One region of the Escherichia sp. MAL-1 genome, then DNA from elsewhere that is predicted to be linked to it. Evidence: riboswitches for the same ligand, from Rfam matches in the RefSeq annotation. Region 1 holds a riboswitch; each other region holds the start of a gene.
What was found. A riboswitch is a leader RNA that binds a small molecule or an ion and turns the genes downstream of it on or off. The one in region 1 is predicted to bind thiamine pyrophosphate.
Positions count from the first base shown of each region.

Region 2: another riboswitch for thiamine pyrophosphate. It lies ahead of thiB (thiamine ABC transporter substrate binding subunit); the one in region 1 lies ahead of thiM (hydroxyethylthiazole kinase).
Region 3: another riboswitch for thiamine pyrophosphate. It lies ahead of thiC (phosphomethylpyrimidine synthase ThiC); the one in region 1 lies ahead of thiM (hydroxyethylthiazole kinase).

Region 1 covers NZ_CM129609.1:1,777,801-1,783,748, forward strand. Annotated here, with positions in the region: gene rcnB (Ni(II)/Co(II) efflux transporter accessory subunit RcnB) at 47-385, opposite strand; gene rcnA (nickel/cobalt efflux protein RcnA) at 604-1,392, opposite strand; gene rcnR (Ni(II)/Co(II)-binding transcriptional repressor RcnR) at 1,513-1,785, shown strand; TPP riboswitch at 1,877-1,973, shown strand; gene thiM (hydroxyethylthiazole kinase) at 2,008-2,796, shown strand; gene thiD (bifunctional hydroxymethylpyrimidine kinase/phosphomethylpyrimidine kinase) at 2,793-3,593, shown strand; gene ACU8XX_RS08575 (glycoside hydrolase family 25 protein) at 3,658-4,476, shown strand; gene ACU8XX_RS08580 (GntR family transcriptional regulator) at 4,528-5,274, shown strand; gene ACU8XX_RS08585 (carbohydrate kinase family protein) at 5,248-5,948, opposite strand, start outside.
Region 2 covers NZ_CM129609.1:4,074,094-4,080,041, forward strand. Annotated here, with positions in the region: gene sgrR (DNA-binding transcriptional regulator SgrR) at 57-1,712, shown strand; TPP riboswitch at 1,746-1,845, shown strand; gene thiB (thiamine ABC transporter substrate binding subunit) at 1,876-2,859, shown strand; gene thiP (thiamine/thiamine pyrophosphate ABC transporter permease ThiP) at 2,835-4,445, shown strand; gene thiQ (thiamine ABC transporter ATP-binding protein ThiQ) at 4,429-5,127, shown strand; gene ACU8XX_RS20390 (DedA family protein) at 5,241-5,948, opposite strand, start outside.
Region 3 covers NZ_CM129609.1:4,632,773-4,638,720, forward strand. Annotated here, with positions in the region: gene hemE (uroporphyrinogen decarboxylase) at 1-539, opposite strand, end outside; gene nudC (NAD(+) diphosphatase) at 579-1,352, opposite strand; gene rsd (sigma D regulator) at 1,447-1,923, shown strand; TPP riboswitch at 1,976-2,076, shown strand; gene thiC (phosphomethylpyrimidine synthase ThiC) at 2,157-4,052, shown strand; gene thiE (thiamine phosphate synthase) at 4,052-4,687, shown strand; gene thiF (thiazole biosynthesis adenylyltransferase ThiF) at 4,680-5,435, shown strand; gene thiS (sulfur carrier protein ThiS) at 5,419-5,619, shown strand; gene thiG (thiazole synthase) at 5,621-5,948, shown strand, end outside.

The sequences.
Region 1 (5,948 bases):
AATAACAAGGTGTCTGCATTTCCCCCTCATGATGAGGGGGCTTTTTTTAGCGATGATAAAAAATCTCACCGTCGTAGGCTTTAATGATTTTACCGTCGGTGTCGCTGATCAACACGTACGCGCCACCCATATAGGTCCAGTGCGTCCCGGCATCAGGCGCGGGCAGGTTACGCAACTGCCACTGCTTAATGTTGTACTCATCGGTACGGTACATTTCTGGTACGGTGTCCCCTGGTTTGAAATGCTTAAAGTCAGCAATGAAACTACTTAACTCATACTTAGAAATTCCCGAGGTATTGGTCGAACCCGCGGTGGCTGGTGCGGCCCAGGCGGCACTGGTAACCAGCAAAAGCGCACCCAGCAACATCTTATTTTTAATGGTCATAAACTCTCCACTTTGGGGATCTGTAATATCAGTCGCATATCTTTCCTGCCATACAATATAACTGACAAGCGATATTTTGTTAGTGATCCCATGATTTCGTAAAAAGTGTAAATGAAAGGATGCCCTAAAAGCATCCTTAGCGAGCAGAGAGTCAGCGGAAATAGCTGATTTAAGAATCATCCTGGGCTGAAGATAACATGCAAGCCTAAAGGATTGAGTTATCGCATTATGCCCATGAAGCCATGTACGCCCATATACACACCGACTAAGCCAATCAACAGACTGGAAAAATAGGGGGCGCGTTTAGCGAGAGTGTTAAATCCGCTCCAGCGTTTTGCGACCTGCTGAACGCTGATTGCTGCGCCAACGCCTACGGTGACAAGCGTTAACGCCAGGCCAATGCTGAAACTGACGACCAGTGTTGCGCCCAGTGTCAGGGCTTTCAACTGAATGCATATCAACAGCACGGTAATTGCTGCCGGGCAGGGGATAAGGCCACCGGTTAAGCCAAATAACAAAATTTGCCAGTTGGTGACCTCTCTACCATCAAAGCGTCGTTTAATGTCATTGGCATGGGCTCGTGCATGGGCATCCTGATACTCGCCATGTTCGTGATCGTGATGATGATGCTCATAATCATGCCCGTGCATATTCTCCAGCCAGTTGCGTTCGCCGCGCCAGGTACGCCAGAACATCCAGAACGCGGTGCTAATAATGATCACTGCGGAAATCAGCTGGAGCCACGGTTCTGCTGATTGAGCAGTAAAGCGCTTGCTGATCACCATCCCGCCAAAGGCAATTAACCAGACCACTGCGGTATGCGAAATAGTTGCTGCCAGTCCGAGCATCACCGCTTGTTTAATGGTGCCTTTGATGGCGATGATAAACGCCGCCATCATCGTTTTTGAGTGCCCTGGTTCCAGGCCATGAAGCGCACCAAGTAAGATGGCGCTGGGGATGAAGAACCAGGCGTTTCCTTGCTGAAGAAGAGTTGTAAATTCGGTCATGATAATAATTCTTAGTATTAATTCGGCAATCTGATTCTACTCCCCCCCAGTACCTGATACTACCCCCCAGTAGATTAATAGTGCTATGATTTTTCATATTCTTGTTAACCAGGTGTTGCCATGTCTCATACAATCCGTGATAAACAGAAACTGAAAGCGCGTGCCAGTAAGATTCAGGGCCAGGTCGTGGCGCTCAAGAAAATGCTCGACGAGCCGCACGAATGCGCTGCAGTTTTACAACAGATTGCTGCTATCCGTGGCGCGGTAAACGGTCTGATGCGGGAAGTGATTAAAGGTCATCTGACGGAACACATCGTTCACCAGGGGGATGAGCTAAAACGTGAAGAAGATCTGGATGTCGTTCTGAAGGTGCTGGATTCATATATCAAATAATTTATTAACGCGATTGTAAAACTGCCGTTTTTCCTCGTTTACAACGCGTGCGCTGGACATTACCATCCTCCTCTGCGATTTATCATCGCAACCAAACGACTCGGGGTGCCCTTCTGCGTGAAGGCTGAGAAATACCCGTATCACCTGATCTGGATAATGCCAGCGTAGGGAAGTCACGGACCACCAGGTCATTGCTTCTTCACGTTATGGCAGGAGCAAACTATGCAAGTCGACCTGCTGGGTTCAGCGCAATCTGCGCACGCGTTACACCTTTTTCACCAACATTCCCCTCTTGTGCACTGCATGACCAATGATGTGGTGCAAACCTTTACCGCCAATACCTTGCTGGCGCTCGGTGCATTGCCAGCGATGGTTATCGAAACCGAAGAGGCCAGTCAGTTTGCGGCTATCGCCAGTGCCTTGTTGATTAACGTTGGCACACTGACGCAGCCACGCGCTCAGGCGATGCGTGCTGCCGTTGAGCAAGCAAAAAGCTCTCAAACACCCTGGACGCTTGATCCAGTAGCGGTGGGTGCGCTCGATTATCGCCGCCATTTTTGTCATGAACTTTTATCTTTTAAACCGGCAGCGATACGTGGTAATGCTTCGGAAATCATGGCATTAGCTGGCATTGCTAATGGCGGACGGGGAGTGGATACCACTGACGCCGCAGCTAACGCGATACCCGCTGCACAAACACTGGCACGGGAAACTGGCGCAATCGTCGTGGTCACTGGCGAGATGGATTATGTTACCGATGGACATCGTATCATTGGTATTCACGGTGGTGATCCGTTAATGACCAAAGTGGTAGGAACTGGCTGTGCATTATCGGCGGTTGTCGCTGCCTGCTGTGCGTTACCAGGCGATACGCTGGAAAATGTCGCATCTGCCTGTCACTGGATGAAACAAGCCGGAGAACGCGCAGTCGCCAGAAGCGAGGGGCCAGGCAGTTTTGTTCCACATTTCCTTGATGCGCTCTGGCAATTGACGCAGGAGGTGCAGGCATGAAACGAATTAACGCTCTGACGATTGCCGGTACTGATCCGAGTGGTGGTGCGGGGATTCAGGCCGATCTTAAAACCTTCTCGGCACTTGGCGCTTATGGTTGCTCAGTTATTACTGCACTGGTGGCGCAAAATACCCGTGGCGTACAGTCGGTGTATCGCATTGAGCCTGATTTTGTCGCCGCCCAGCTCGATTCGGTGTTCAGCGATGTGCGAATCGATACCACTAAAATCGGTATGCTGGCGGAAACCGATATTGTTGAAGCGGTGGCAGAACGGTTGCAACGTTATCAGATCCAAAACGTGGTACTCGACACCGTTATGCTGGCAAAAAGCGGCGACCCGCTGCTTTCACCTTCGGCGGTTGCTACGCTGCGCAGTCGATTATTGCCACAGGTTTCATTAATAACGCCAAACTTGCCCGAAGCTGCCGCCTTGCTCGACGCGCCACACGCGCGCACCGAACAGGAAATGCTGGAACAAGGGCGATCGCTGTTGGCGATGGGCTGTGGCGCAGTGCTAATGAAAGGTGGTCATCTGGATGATGAGCAAAGCCCGGACTGGCTGTTTACCCGCGAGGGTGAACAACGGTTTACCGCACCGCGCATTATGACCAAAAACACCCACGGCACTGGTTGTACACTCTCTGCGGCGTTGGCTGCACTACGCCCGCGCCATACAAACTGGGCTGACACCGTACAGGAGGCAAAAAGCTGGCTTTCATCGGCGTTAGCCCAGGCCGACACGCTGGAAGTTGGTCACGGTATTGGTCCGGTTCACCACTTCCACGCCTGGTGGTGAGCACCGTACTATAGCTGCTTTGGTTATTGTCAGCCTTTGGCACTGACATTCAGGGATGAAACCAATGCAGCTAAGAATTACCAGTCGAAAAAAACTCACCTCTCTATTATGCGCTCTTGGGCTAATTTCCATCGTTGCAATTTATCCGCGTCAGACGGTGAATTTTTTCTATTCGACAGCAGTTCAGATTACAGACTACATCCACTTCTACGGTTATCGCCCGGTTAAATCTTTCGCTATTCGCATTCCTGCCAGTTACACCATTCACGGAATAGATGTTTCGCGCTGGCAGGAGCGGATCGACTGGCAGCGGGTGGCAAAAATGCGCGACAACGGTATCCGCTTACAGTTTGCTTTTATTAAGGCGACGGAAGGAGAAAAGCTGGTGGACCCCTATTTTTCGCGTAACTGGCAACTAAGCCGCGAAAATGGCCTGCTGCGCGGGGCATATCATTATTTCTCCCCGTCGGTAGCAGCACCGGTTCAGGTGCGATTATTTCTGCAAACGGTAGATTTCTCACAAGGCGATTTCCCTGCGGTACTGGACGTAGAAGAGCGAGGAAAATTATCGGCAAAAGAATTACGCAAGAGGGTAAGTCAGTGGCTAAAAATGGTCGAAAAAAGTACGGGGAAAAAGCAGATTATTTACTCAGGAGCCGTTTTTTATCACACGAATCTGGCGGGCTATTTCAATGAATATCCGTGGTGGGTGGCTCACTACTATCAACGTCGTCCGGACAATGACGGCATGGCCTGGCGCTTCTGGCAGCATTCCGACCGTGGACAGGTAGATGGCATCAATGGTCCGGTGGATTTTAATGTGTTTAATGGCACGGTGGAGGAGTTGCAGGGATTCGTTGATGGGATTAAAGAAACGCCTTAAATAAGAAGCAGTGATATACTCCCACCAGACTCCCTGGCAGGAAAAAGACAAATGGAACAAGCGCATACCCAGCTGATTGCCCAACTGAACGAACGTATTTTAGCGGCGGATAACACGCCGCTTTATATTAAGTTTGCCGAAACGGTAAAAAATGCCGTGCGCAGCGGGGTGCTGGAGCATGGCAATATTTTGCCCGGTGAGCGTGATTTAAGTCAGTTAACCGGCGTTTCGCGCATTACGGTGCGCAAGGCGATGCAGGCGCTGGAAGAAGAGGGTGTGGTGACGCGTTCGCGCGGTTACGGCACGCAGATCAACAACATCTTCGAATACTCGTTGAAAGAAGCGCGAGGTTTTTCTCAGCAGGTGGTATTGCGCGGGAAAAAGCCCGATACGCTATGGGTTAACAAGCGTGTCGTGAAATGTCCCGAAGAAGTCGCGCAGCAGCTGGCGGTCGAAGCAGGAAGTGATGTCTTTTTGCTTAAGCGTATTCGCTATGTCGATGAAGAAGCGGTATCGATTGAGGAATCGTGGGTTCCGGCGCATTTAATTCATGATGTTGATGCCATCGGGATTTCACTTTATGACTATTTCCGCAGCCAGCACATTTACCCACAACGTACGCGTTCCCGCGTTAGCGCCCGGATGCCGGATGCCGAGTTTCAGTCACATATTCAGTTAGATAGCAAAATACCGGTGCTGGTGATCAAGCAAGTGGCGCTTGACCAACAGCAACGGCCTATTGAGTACAGCATTAGCCACTGTCGCAGCGATCTATACGTTTTTGTGTGCGAGGAGTAGTTCCTCGCGCGTTGGCGCACAATCACCGCCGCGATGCCCGACAACCCACGACGCCACTGCATTGCCCAGTAATACGGCATCCGCCAGTGGCAGACCAGAGGCCAGCCCGGCAAGTACGCCACCTGCATGACTGTCGCCCGCCCCAATAGTGTCTACAACTTGCGTGGGAAATGCCGGAATGCAGCCAGAAGCGTCGTTGCTGAAATACCATGCGCCCTCTTTATCGAGACGAATGATCAACGGCGCGGCAAATTTCTCCTGCCATTGCTTGCCAAGTGTTGTTATCTCTGCGGATAAAGCAAAACGTTCGGCGGCAATCTCAGCCTCTTGACGATTGAGTGACACTAAAGGTCGACAGGCCATGATCCGCGCCAGTAATGCGTCCGGGATATCGCCAATACGTGGGCCAAAATCGATAAACGGCGTCACGTCTTGCAGCTTTTCCAGCCATTCCACTAACAATTCGCCGCAGGGCGAGGCCAGTTGATAACCGGAAAAATAGAGCAGGCTGCCAGGCGCAACGGTTAATCGCGCCAGCCACTGGCGATTCCACTGATTTTCCACACCGCTGAATGACATAAAAGTGCGTTCGCCATCCGGCTCAACCAGCGCCAGACACCAGCCGTTATCACCTTCGGCGTTATCGATCAGGCTGATTAAGCCCTCTTTTGCCA
Region 2 (5,948 bases), 2.3 Mb from region 1:
TTGACTTAATATAGGGAAAATAAAATTGCTGTCTTTTGCGCAGGAGTTCCCCTTTTATGCCATCTGCTCGTCTGCAACAACAGTTCATCCGCCTGTGGCAATGCTGCGAGGGTAAATCGCAGGACACAACGCTCAACGAACTGGCAGCGTTATTGAGCTGCTCGCGTCGTCATATGCGTACCCTGCTCAACACCATGCAGGATCGCGGCTGGCTGACGTGGGAAGCGGAAGTCGGGCGCGGTAAACGCTCGCGTCTGACATTCCTCTATACCGGGCTGGCGCTTCAGCAACAGCGGGCGGAAGACCTGCTGGAGCAGGATCGTATCGACCAACTAGTACAGTTGGTTGGCGACAAAGCGACTGTGCGGCAAATGCTGGTTTCTCATCTGGGCCGCAGCTTCCGCCAGGGGCGGCACATCCTGCGCGTGCTCTACTATCGTCCGTTGCGTAATCTGCTACCTGGCAGCGCATTGCGCCGTTCCGAAACCCATATTGCCCGGCAAATCTTCAGTTCGCTAACGCGCATAAATGAGGAAAATGGGGAACTGGAAGCAGACATCGCCCACCACTGGCAGCAAATATCACCGCTTCACTGGCGTTTCTTTTTGCGTCCAGGAGTCCATTTTCATCATGGTCGTGAACTGGAAATGGACGACGTGATCGCCTCTTTAAAACGAATCAATACGCTGCCGCTCTATTCGCATATTGCTGACATTGTGTCGCCGACGCCCTGGACGCTGGATATCCATCTCACGCAACCGGACCGCTGGTTACCGTTATTGCTGGGGCAAGTTCCGGCGATGATCCTGCCGCGCGAATGGGAAACCCTCAGTAACTTTGCCAGCCATCCCATCGGCACCGGTCCGTATGCGGTGATCCGCAACAGCACCAATCAACTGAAAATTCAGGCATTCGATGACTTCTTCGGTTACCGGGCATTAATCGACGAAGTTAACGTCTGGGTTCTGCCGGAAATTGCCGACGAGCCAGCCGGAGGTCTGATGCTAAAAGGTCCACAGGGCGAGGAAAAAGAGATTGAAAGCCGCCTGGAGGAAGGTTGCTACTATTTACTATTCGACAGCCGCACCCATCGCGGGGCGAATCAGCAAGTCAGGGACTGGGTAAGCTATGTGCTTTCTCCAACTAATCTGGTCTATTTCGCTGAGGAACAGTACCAGCAACTGTGGTTCCCGGCTTATGGACTGCTCCCCCGTTGGCACCATGCCCGCACCATAAAGAGCGAAAAACCGGCTGGTCTGGAAAGCCTCACCCTAACCTTTTATCAGGATCACAGTGAGCATCGGGTGATTGCCGGGATCATGCAGCAGATTCTGGCAAGTCACCAGGTCACGCTGGAAATCAAAGAGATCGACTACGATCAGTGGCATACAGGAGAGATCGAAAGTGATATCTGGCTAAACAGCGCCAACTTTACCCTGCCGCTGGACTTCTCTGTTTTCGCACATTTATGCGAAGTGCCACTGCTACAACATTGCATTCCCATTGACTGGCAAGCCGACGCTGCTCGCTGGCGCAATGGCGAGATGAATCTGGCGAACTGGTGCCAGCAACTGGTCGCCAGCAAAGCGATGGTGCCATTATTGCACCACTGGCTGATCATTCAGGGGCAACGCAGTATGCGCGGCCTGCGCATGAACACCCTCGGCTGGTTCGATTTTAAATCAGCGTGGTTTGCGCCACCGGATCCATGATTGCTGGTTGATAACAAAATCACTACACTAACGCCGTTCTCAACGGGGTGCCACGCAAACGCGTGCGCTGAGAAAATACCCGTCGAACCTGATCCGGATAACGCCGGCGAAGGGATTTGAGGCTCCTTCTCAAGTCCTTTGCCACTCTTTTTTGAGGTGCAAAGTGTTAAAAAAATGTCTGCCCCTGCTGTTGCTGTGCACAGCGCCCGTTTTCGCTAAACCCGTTCTGACTGTTTATACCTACGATTCCTTCGCCGCCGACTGGGGGCCTGGTCCGGTGGTTAAAAAAGCCTTTGAAGCCGACTGTAATTGCGAACTGAAACTGGTGGCGCTGGAAGATGGCGTTTCGCTTCTCAACCGTCTACGGATGGAAGGCAAAAACAGCAAAGCCGATGTAGTTCTGGGGCTGGATAACAACCTGTTAGACGCCGCCAGTAAAACCGGACTGTTTGCCAAAAGCGGCGTGGCAGCGGATGCCATTAACGTTCCCGGCGGCTGGAATAATGACACTTTCGTACCGCTTGATTACGGCTACTTCGCCTTCGTCTACGACAAGAACAAACTGAAAAACCCGCCCCAAAGCCTGAAAGAGCTGGTTGAGAGCGATCAAAACTGGCGAGTGATTTATCAGGATCCGCGCACCAGTACGCCGGGGCTGGGTCTGCTGTTGTGGATGCAAAAAGTCTATGGCGATGACACCCCGCAGGCCTGGCAGAAACTGGCGAAGAAAACTGTCACCGTCACCAAAGGCTGGAGCGAAGCCTACGGCCTGTTTTTAAAAGGTGAAAGCGATCTGGTACTGAGTTACACCACCTCTCCGGCTTATCACATTCTCGAAGAGAAAAAAGATAACTACGCCGCCGCGAACTTTAGCGAAGGTCACTATCTGCAGGTGGAAGTCGCCGCCCGCACCGCTGCCAGCAAGCAGCCGGAGCTGGCGCAAAAATTTCTCCAGTTTATGGTTTCTCCGGCTTTCCAGAATGCGATCCCAACCGGCAACTGGATGTATCCGGTGGCAAATGTCACGCTGCCTGCCGGGTTTGAACAATTGACCAAACCAGCAACCACGCTGGAGTTCACGCCAGCCGAAGTGGCGGCACAACGTCAGGCATGGATTAGCGAATGGCAACGCGCCGTCAGCCGTTAATTCCCGGCTGGTTAATTCCAGGTGTAAGCGCCGCCACGCTGGTGGTAGCGGTTGCGCTCGCGGCGTTTCTCGCCCTGTGGTGGAACGCGCCGCAGGGTAACTGGGTGGCAATCTGGCAGGACAGCTACCTGTGGCATGTGGTGCGCTTCTCCTTCTGGCAGGCGTTTCTCTCGGCGCTGCTCTCTGTCGTACCCGCGATATTCCTCGCCCGCGCACTCTATCGCAGGCGCTTTCCGGGTCGGCTGGCGCTGTTGCGTCTGTGCGCAATGACCTTGATCCTCCCGGTGCTGGTTGCTGTTTTCGGCATTCTTAGCGTCTATGGTCGTCAGGGCTGGCTGGCATCGCTCTGCCAATCGCTCGGTCTGGAGTGGACCTTTTCGCCCTACGGCCTGCAAGGTATTTTGCTGGCGCACGTATTTTTTAATCTACCGATGGCGAGCCGCTTATTACTCCAGGCACTGGAAAACATTCCCGGCGAGCAACGTCAGCTTGCCGCCCAGCTTGGGATGCGCGGCTGGCATTTTTTCCGCTTCATCGAATGGCCGTGGCTACGGCGACAAATCCCGCCGGTTGCCGCGCTTATCTTTATGCTCTGTTTCGCCAGCTTCGCCACCGTGCTGTCGCTGGGCGGCGGTCCGCAGGCAACCACTATCGAGCTGGCAATCTATCAGGCGCTGAGTTACGACTACGATCCTGCCCGCGCGGCGATGCTGGCGCTGATCCAGATGGTGTGTTGCCTCGGGTTGGTGCTGCTGAGTCAGCGATTGAGTAAGGCCATTGCGCCAGGCACCACGCTGCTGCAAGGCTGGCGCGACCCGGACGATCGTCTGCATAGCCGCATTTGCGACACGGTGTTAATTGTGCTGGCGCTGCTGCTGTTGCTGCCACCGTTGCTGGCGGTGATCGTCGATGGGCTAAATCGCCAGTTGCCGGAAGTGCTGGCACAACCGGTGCTGTGGCAGGCGCTGTGGACCTCGTTGCGTATTGCGCTGGCGGCAGGTGTATTGTGCGTAGTGCTGACCATGATGCTGCTATGGAGCAGTCGCGAACTTCGGGCGCGGCAGAAAATGCTGGCGGGTCAGGCGCTGGAGATGAGCGGCATGTTGATTCTCGCCATGCCGGGGATTGTGCTGGCTACCGGCTTCTTTTTACTGCTCAACAACACCATTGGCCTGCCGCAATCTGCTGACGGCATTGTGATTTTCACCAATGCGTTAATGGCGATCCCTTATGCGCTGAAAGTACTGGAAAACCCGATGCGCGATATCACCGCCCGCTACAGTATGTTGTGTCAGTCGCTGGGCATTGAAGGCTGGTCGCGCTTAAAAGTGGTCGAGCTGCGCGCCCTGAAACGTCCACTGGCGCAGGCGCTGGCTTTTGCCTGCGTGCTGTCGATTGGTGATTTTGGCGTAGTGGCGTTGTTCGGTAACGATGATTTCCGTACCCTGCCGTTTTATCTCTACCAGCAAATTGGCTCCTATCGCAGCCAGGACGGTGCGGTCACCGCGTTAATTCTGCTACTACTCTGTTTTCTGCTGTTTACCGTGATTGAAAAACTACCGGGGCGAAATGTTAAAACTGACTGATATCACCTGGCTTTATCACCATTTGCCGATGCGTTTTAGCTTAACGGTAGAACGCGGCGAGCAGGTGGCAATCCTCGGGCCAAGCGGCGCGGGTAAAAGTACCCTGCTGAATTTGATCGCCGGTTTTCTGACGCCAGCCAGCGGTTCGCTGACTATCGACGGCGTTGATCACACCACGACGCCGCCGTCACGCCGTCCGGTGTCGATGCTGTTTCAGGAAAACAACCTGTTCAGTCACCTGACGGTCGCGCAGAACATCGGGCTGGGGCTAAATCCGGGATTGAAACTGAACGCGGCACAGCAGGAGAAAATGCACGCTATCGCCCGCCAGATGGGGATTGATAATTTAATGGCGCGGTTACCTGGCGAGCTTTCCGGCGGTCAGCGACAGCGAGTGGCGTTAGCACGTTGTCTGGTACGCGAACAGCCGATTTTATTGCTCGATGAACCGTTCTCTGCGCTCGATCCGGCACTACGCCAGGAGATGTTGACGCTGGTGAGCACGAGCTGCCAGCAGCAAAAAATGACGTTATTGATGGTGTCACACAGTGTGGAAGATGCCGCGCGGATCGCCACGCGCTCGGTGGTGGTCGCCGACGGGCGCATCGCCTGGCAGGGTAAGACCAATGAGTTGTTGAGCGGTAAGGCGAGTGCTTCAGCACTATTGGGGATTACGGGTTAGTATGCACTGTCAGATGCGGCGTGAACGCCTTATCCGACCTACGGACAGTGCGTTTTGTAGGCCTGATAAGACGCGGTCAGCGTCGCATCAGGCAACCCGCACAAGACAATCCCCTAAACCCCAACCACTTTACGCAAAATATCGATATACACCGGCATCAACGGGTGGCGAATTAACACCACCAGCGCCACCACGCCGATGGCAGAAATCAACGGCGTCAGCCACAACAAACGGCCGCGCGACAAATAATGACTTAAACGATCGGTTGCTTTACCGCTGCGCCATAACCGCCAGCACAGCCAGCCACCAACCCACAAAAATACCGCCGTCGCCAGCAGCAACCATTTAAACTCGCCGCTCTGCATTCCGGCTGGAATATCGATCGCCGCGCCCGCCAGAATCCCAGGCAGGAAGTAAAACGGTGGCCACAGCAGGCAGCCGATAATATTCGGCGTAATGAATTTTGCCACCGGCAGATCCAGCATTCCCGCCACCATTGGCACCAGCGGACGCGTCGGGCCAACAAAGCGACCGACCAGAATGGTGAACATGCTGTGTTGATGCAACGCATGTTCAGTTTTATCGAGTAATGCTTTGTTTTTCTTCAGAAATGACCAGCGATGCAACGGCTTTTTAAAACGCCAGCCCAGCCAGAAGGAGATCCAGTCGCCCAGCAGACAACCGACAATCCCTGCCAGCCAGGCGTGCCAGAAACTTAACTCGCCGCTGCCAATCAGCGCTCCCAGCCCCGCCATCAGCACCGTACCGGGTAGAATCAAACCGACCAGCGCCAGCGACTCCAGAAAGGCCACCAACACCAC
Region 3 (5,948 bases), 2.1 Mb from region 1:
GCGTGCAGCGCCTGCGGATCGGCATACATCATTTTTTTGATCACGGTGAACGCTTTGCTGCTGCCGCCTTCCACCATGTAGGTCGCCAGCGTCCACGGGCTGCCGGAAAAACCAATCAGCGGCACTTCGCCTTTCAGTTCGCGACGAATGGTACGCACCGCGTTCATCACGTAACCCAGCTCATCTTCCGGGTCCGGAATTGGCAGTTTATCGACGTCGGCTTTGCAGGTGACTGGCGAGGTAAAACGCGGACCTTCTCCGGCTTCAAAATAGAGCCCTAACCCCATCGCGTCCGGCACGGTGAGGATATCGGAAAAGAGGATCGCCGCATCCAGCGGGTAGCGACGCAGCGGTTGCAAAGTCACTTCGCACGCCAGCTCGGCGTTTTTGCACAGCGACATAAAATCGCCCGCCTGGGCGCGCGTGGCTTTATATTCCGGTAGATAGCGACCCGCCTGGCGCATCATCCATACTGGAGTGACATCAACGGGCTGGCGCAGCAGCGCCCGCAGATAACGATCGTTTTTAAGTTCGGTCATTTTGGCTGTTCCTTAGTGCGTCAGGCGGTCAGTGTATCATCACTCATACTCTGCCCGACACATCGCCACAGTATCTTCTATCAGACGGCGCGCTACGGTGCCGGGCGGCGGGAGTAACGGCAAATCGTCATAGCGATACCAGTTCGCCTCAAGCAATTCTTTCGGGTCGATCACGATGTCGCCGCTGTCATATTCCGCCATAAACGCGGTCATTAAAGACTGAGGAAACGGCCACGGCTGGGAAGTCACATAACGCAAGTTTTTAACTTTAATTCCGCTCTCTTCCATCACTTCCCGCGCGACCGCCTGCTCGAGGGTTTCGCCCACTTCGACGAATCCGGCAAGTACCGTATGGACACCGTTACGATGGCGGGTATGCTGGGCGAGGAGGATCGAATCATCGCGACGGATGGCAACAATAATGCAGGGGGCGATTTGCGGGTAGTAACGCTCACGGCAATGGCTGCACAGCATCGCCCATTCGGTTTTGCTCGGATACATTTCATGCCCGCAGTAACCACAGTATTTATGCGATCGGTAAAACTCCGCCAGTTGTACGCCTCGTCCGGCCAGTTGAAACAGCCCAACATCGAGATCAATGACCTGACGTACCGACCCCATATCGTGACGCCGCTGCTGTTGTACTAACCAAACAGGTTCCCCCTGCCATTCGCCGATTTGTAGTGCGCGCTGACCCACAAGATCGAAATTTGCCGCTTCGCCATATGGCAATTCTCCCTTCGGCAACCATAATTTTTGTTCATGGCTGACGACCCACCAGCCGTGATCTAATTTTTCAATTATACGATCCATAGCTCTTGCACTACCTTTGCATCACTGGCATGTTTAACATGGTTTTTACATTTCTCACTGAGCAGTTTTTGAATACAAACTTGCGGAGTCAATCATGCTTAACCAGCTCGATAACCTGACGGAGCGCGTCAGAGGAAGTAACAAACTGGTTGATCGCTGGCTACATGTACGTAAGCATCTGCTCGTGGCTTACTACAATCTGGTTGGCATTAAGCCTGGCAAAGAATCGTACATGAGGCTAAACGAAAAAGCCCTTGATGATTTTTGTCAGAGCCTGGTCGATTACTTGTCTGCCGGACATTTCAGTATTTATGAGCGCATTCTTCATAAGCTGGAAGGCAACGGGCAACTCGCGCGCGCCGCGAAGATTTGGCCGCAACTCGAAGCCAATACCCAACAGATTATGGATTACTACGATTCCAGCCTGGAAACCGCCATCGATCATGATAATTACCTTGAGTTTCAACAGGTTTTATCTGACATCGGCGAGGCGCTGGAAGCGCGCTTTGTGCTGGAAGATAAGCTGATTCTGCTGGTGCTTGACGCCGCCCGCGTCAAACATCCTGCTTGAGTTCTGCGCTGTTAACGCGTAATTTACATTCAACGCCCCGTTTGTGGGGGCTAATTTCTTGTCGGAGTGCCTTAACTGGCTGAGACCGTTTATTCGGGATCCGCGGAACCTGATCAGGCTAATACCTGCGAAGGGAACAAGAGTTAATCTGCTATCGCATCGCCTTTGCGGCGATCGTCTCTTGCTTCATCCGTCGTCTGACAAGCCACGTCCTTAACTTTTTGGAATGAGCTATGTCTGCAACAAAACTGACCCGCCGCGAACAGCGCGCCCAGGCCCAACATTTTATCGACACCCTGGAAGGCACCGCCTTTCCCAACTCAAAACGCATTTATATCACTGGCACACAACCCGGCGTGCGCGTGCCGATGCGTGAGATCCAGCTTAGCCCGACGCTAATTGGCGGCAGCAAAGAACAGCCGCAGTACGAAGAAAACGAAGCGATTCCGGCCTACGACACCTCCGGCCCGTATGGCGATCCGCAGATTGCCATTAACGTGCAGCAAGGGCTGGCAAAACTACGCCAGCCATGGATCGATGCGCGCGGCGATACCGAAGAACTTACCGTGCGCAGTTCCGATTACACTAAAGCGCGGCTGGCAGATGATGGCCTCGACGAGCTACGTTTTAGCGGCTTATTAACGCCAAAACGCGCCAAAACAGGACGCCGCGTCACCCAACTGCACTACGCCCGCCAGGGCATCATCACACCGGAAATGGAATTCATCGCCATCCGCGAGAATATGGGCCGCGAGCGCATCCGTAGCGAAGTTTTACGCCACCAGCATCCGGGAATGAGCTTTGGCGCACGTCTGCCGGAAAATATCACTGCGGAATTTGTCCGTGATGAAGTTGCTGCCGGACGTGCGATTATCCCGGCCAACATTAATCATCCGGAATCGGAGCCGATGATTATTGGCCGTAACTTCCTGGTAAAAGTTAACGCCAATATCGGCAACTCAGCGGTCACCTCTTCCATCGAAGAAGAAGTGGAAAAGCTGGTATGGTCCACCCGCTGGGGAGCGGATACGGTGATGGATCTCTCCACCGGTCGCTATATTCACGAAACCCGCGAGTGGATTTTGCGTAACAGCCCGGTGCCGATCGGTACAGTGCCGATCTACCAAGCGCTGGAGAAGGTTAACGGGATCGCCGAAGATCTTACCTGGGAAGCGTTCCGCGACACGCTGCTGGAACAGGCCGAGCAAGGTGTGGATTACTTCACTATCCATGCGGGCGTACTGCTGCGCTATGTGCCGATGACCGCGAAACGCCTGACCGGTATCGTCTCTCGCGGCGGTTCGATTATGGCGAAATGGTGCCTCTCCCATCATCAGGAAAATTTCCTCTATCAACACTTCCGCGAAATTTGTGAAATCTGTGCCGCTTATGACGTTTCGCTGTCGCTGGGCGACGGTCTGCGCCCCGGTTCTATTCAGGACGCCAACGATGAAGCGCAGTTTGCCGAGCTGCATACGCTGGGCGAACTGACCAAAATTGCCTGGGAATATGACGTGCAGGTGATGATTGAAGGCCCAGGCCACGTGCCGATGCAGATGATCCGCCGCAATATGACCGAGGAGTTAGAGCACTGCCACGAAGCGCCGTTTTACACTCTGGGGCCGCTAACTACCGATATTGCGCCGGGCTATGACCACTTCACGTCGGGGATTGGTGCGGCGATGATTGGCTGGTTTGGCTGCGCGATGCTCTGTTACGTAACGCCAAAAGAGCATCTGGGTCTGCCCAATAAAGAAGATGTTAAGCAGGGGCTTATCACCTATAAGATTGCCGCCCACGCCGCTGACCTGGCGAAAGGGCATCCGGGCGCGCAAATTCGCGATAACGCCATGTCGAAAGCCCGCTTCGAATTTCGCTGGGAAGACCAGTTTAATCTGGCCCTCGACCCGTTTACCGCCCGCGCTTATCACGATGAAACCCTGCCGCAAGAGTCAGGTAAAGTCGCCCATTTTTGCTCCATGTGTGGGCCGAAATTCTGCTCGATGAAAATCAGCCAGGAAGTGCGTGATTACGCCGCCACGCAAACTATTGAAATGGGAATGGCGGATATGTCGGAGAACTTCCGTGCCAGAGGCGGAGAAATCTACCTGCGTAAGGAGGAAGCGTGATGTATCAGCCTGATTTTCCTCCTGTACCTTTTCGTTCAGGACTGTACCCGGTGGTGGACAGTGTACAGTGGATCGAACGTCTGTTGGATGCAGGCGTACGTACTCTCCAGCTACGCATCAAAGATCGGCGCGATGAAGAGGTGGAAGCCGATGTCGTGGCGGCAATTGCGCTGGGCCGCCGCTATAACGCGCGATTGTTTATCAACGATTACTGGCGGCTGGCGATCAAGCATCAGGCGTATGGCGTCCATTTGGGGCAGGAAGATTTGCAAGCCACCGATCTCAATGCCATCCGCGCGGCAGGCCTGCGGCTGGGCGTTTCGACACATGACGATATGGAAATCGACGTCGCGCTGGCAGCACGCCCCTCTTATATCGCGCTGGGACATGTGTTCCCGACGCAAACCAAACAGATGCCTTCTGCACCGCAGGGGCTGGAACAGCTGGCACGGCATGTTGAGCGACTGGCGGATTATCCCACCGTGGCGATTGGCGGTATCAGTCTGGCACGCGCGCCTGCGGTGATAGCAACGGGTGTCGGCAGTATCGCCGTCGTCAGCGCCATTACTCAAGCCGCAGACTGGCGTTTGGCAACGGCACAGTTGCTGGAAATTGCAGGAGTTGGCGATGAATGACCGTGACTTTATGCGTTATAGCCGCCAAATCCTGCTCGACGATATCGCTCTGGACGGGCAGCAAAAACTGCTCGACAGCCAGGTGCTGATTATCGGTCTGGGCGGGCTGGGTACACCTGCTGCGCTGTACCTGGCGGGCGCTGGCGTCGGGACGCTGGTACTGGCAGATGACGACGATGTGCATTTAAGCAATCTGCAACGACAAATCCTCTTTACCACTGAAGATATCGATCGCCCGAAATCGCAGGTCAGCCAACAGCGACTGACACAGTTGAATCCCGACATTCAACTGACAGCATTACAACAACGGTTAACGGGTGAGGCGTTAAAAGATGCGGTTGCACGGGCCGATGTGGTGCTCGACTGTACCGACAATATGGCGACTCGCCAGGAGATTAATGCCGCCTGCGTGGCACTCAACACGCCGCTTATCACCGCCAGCGCGGTCGGATTTGGCGGTCAGTTGATGGTACTGACGCCGCCCTGGGAGCAGGGGTGTTACCGCTGCCTGTGGCCAGATAACCAGGAGCCAGAACGCAACTGCCGCACGGCGGGCGTGGTTGGCCCGGTGGTCGGGGTTATGGGCACTTTGCAGGCACTGGAAGCCATTAAGTTATTAAGCGGTATAGAGACACCTGCGGGAGAACTCCGACTGTTCGACGGTAAATCCAGCCAGTGGCGCAGCCTGGCGTTGCGCCGCGCCAGTGGTTGCCCGGTATGCGGAGGAAGCAATGCAGATCCTGTTTAACGATCAAGCGATGCAGTGCGCCGCCGGGCAAACTGTTCACGAACTACTGGAGCAACTCGACCAACGACAAGCGGGCGCGGCTCTGGCGATTAATCAGCAAATCGTCCCGCGTGAGCAGTGGGCGCAACATATCGTGCAGGATGGCGACCAGATCCTGCTTTTTCAGGTTATTGCAGGGGGTTGAAATGTTACGTATTGCGGACAAAACGTTTGATTCACATCTGTTTACCGGCACAGGGAAATTCGCTTCTTCACAACTGATGGTGGAGGCGATCCGCGCTTCCGGCAGCCAGCTGGTGACACTGGCGATGAAACGTGTCGACTTGCGCCAGCACAACGACGCTATCCTCGAACCGCTTATCGCGGCGGGTGTGACCCTGCTGCCAAATACATCCGGGGCGAAAACAGCGGAAGAAGCCATTTTCGCCGCCCATCTGGCTCGTGAAGCGTTAGGCACAAACTGGTTAAAATTAGAGATTCACCCTGACGCCCGCTGGCTGTTGCCCGATCCCA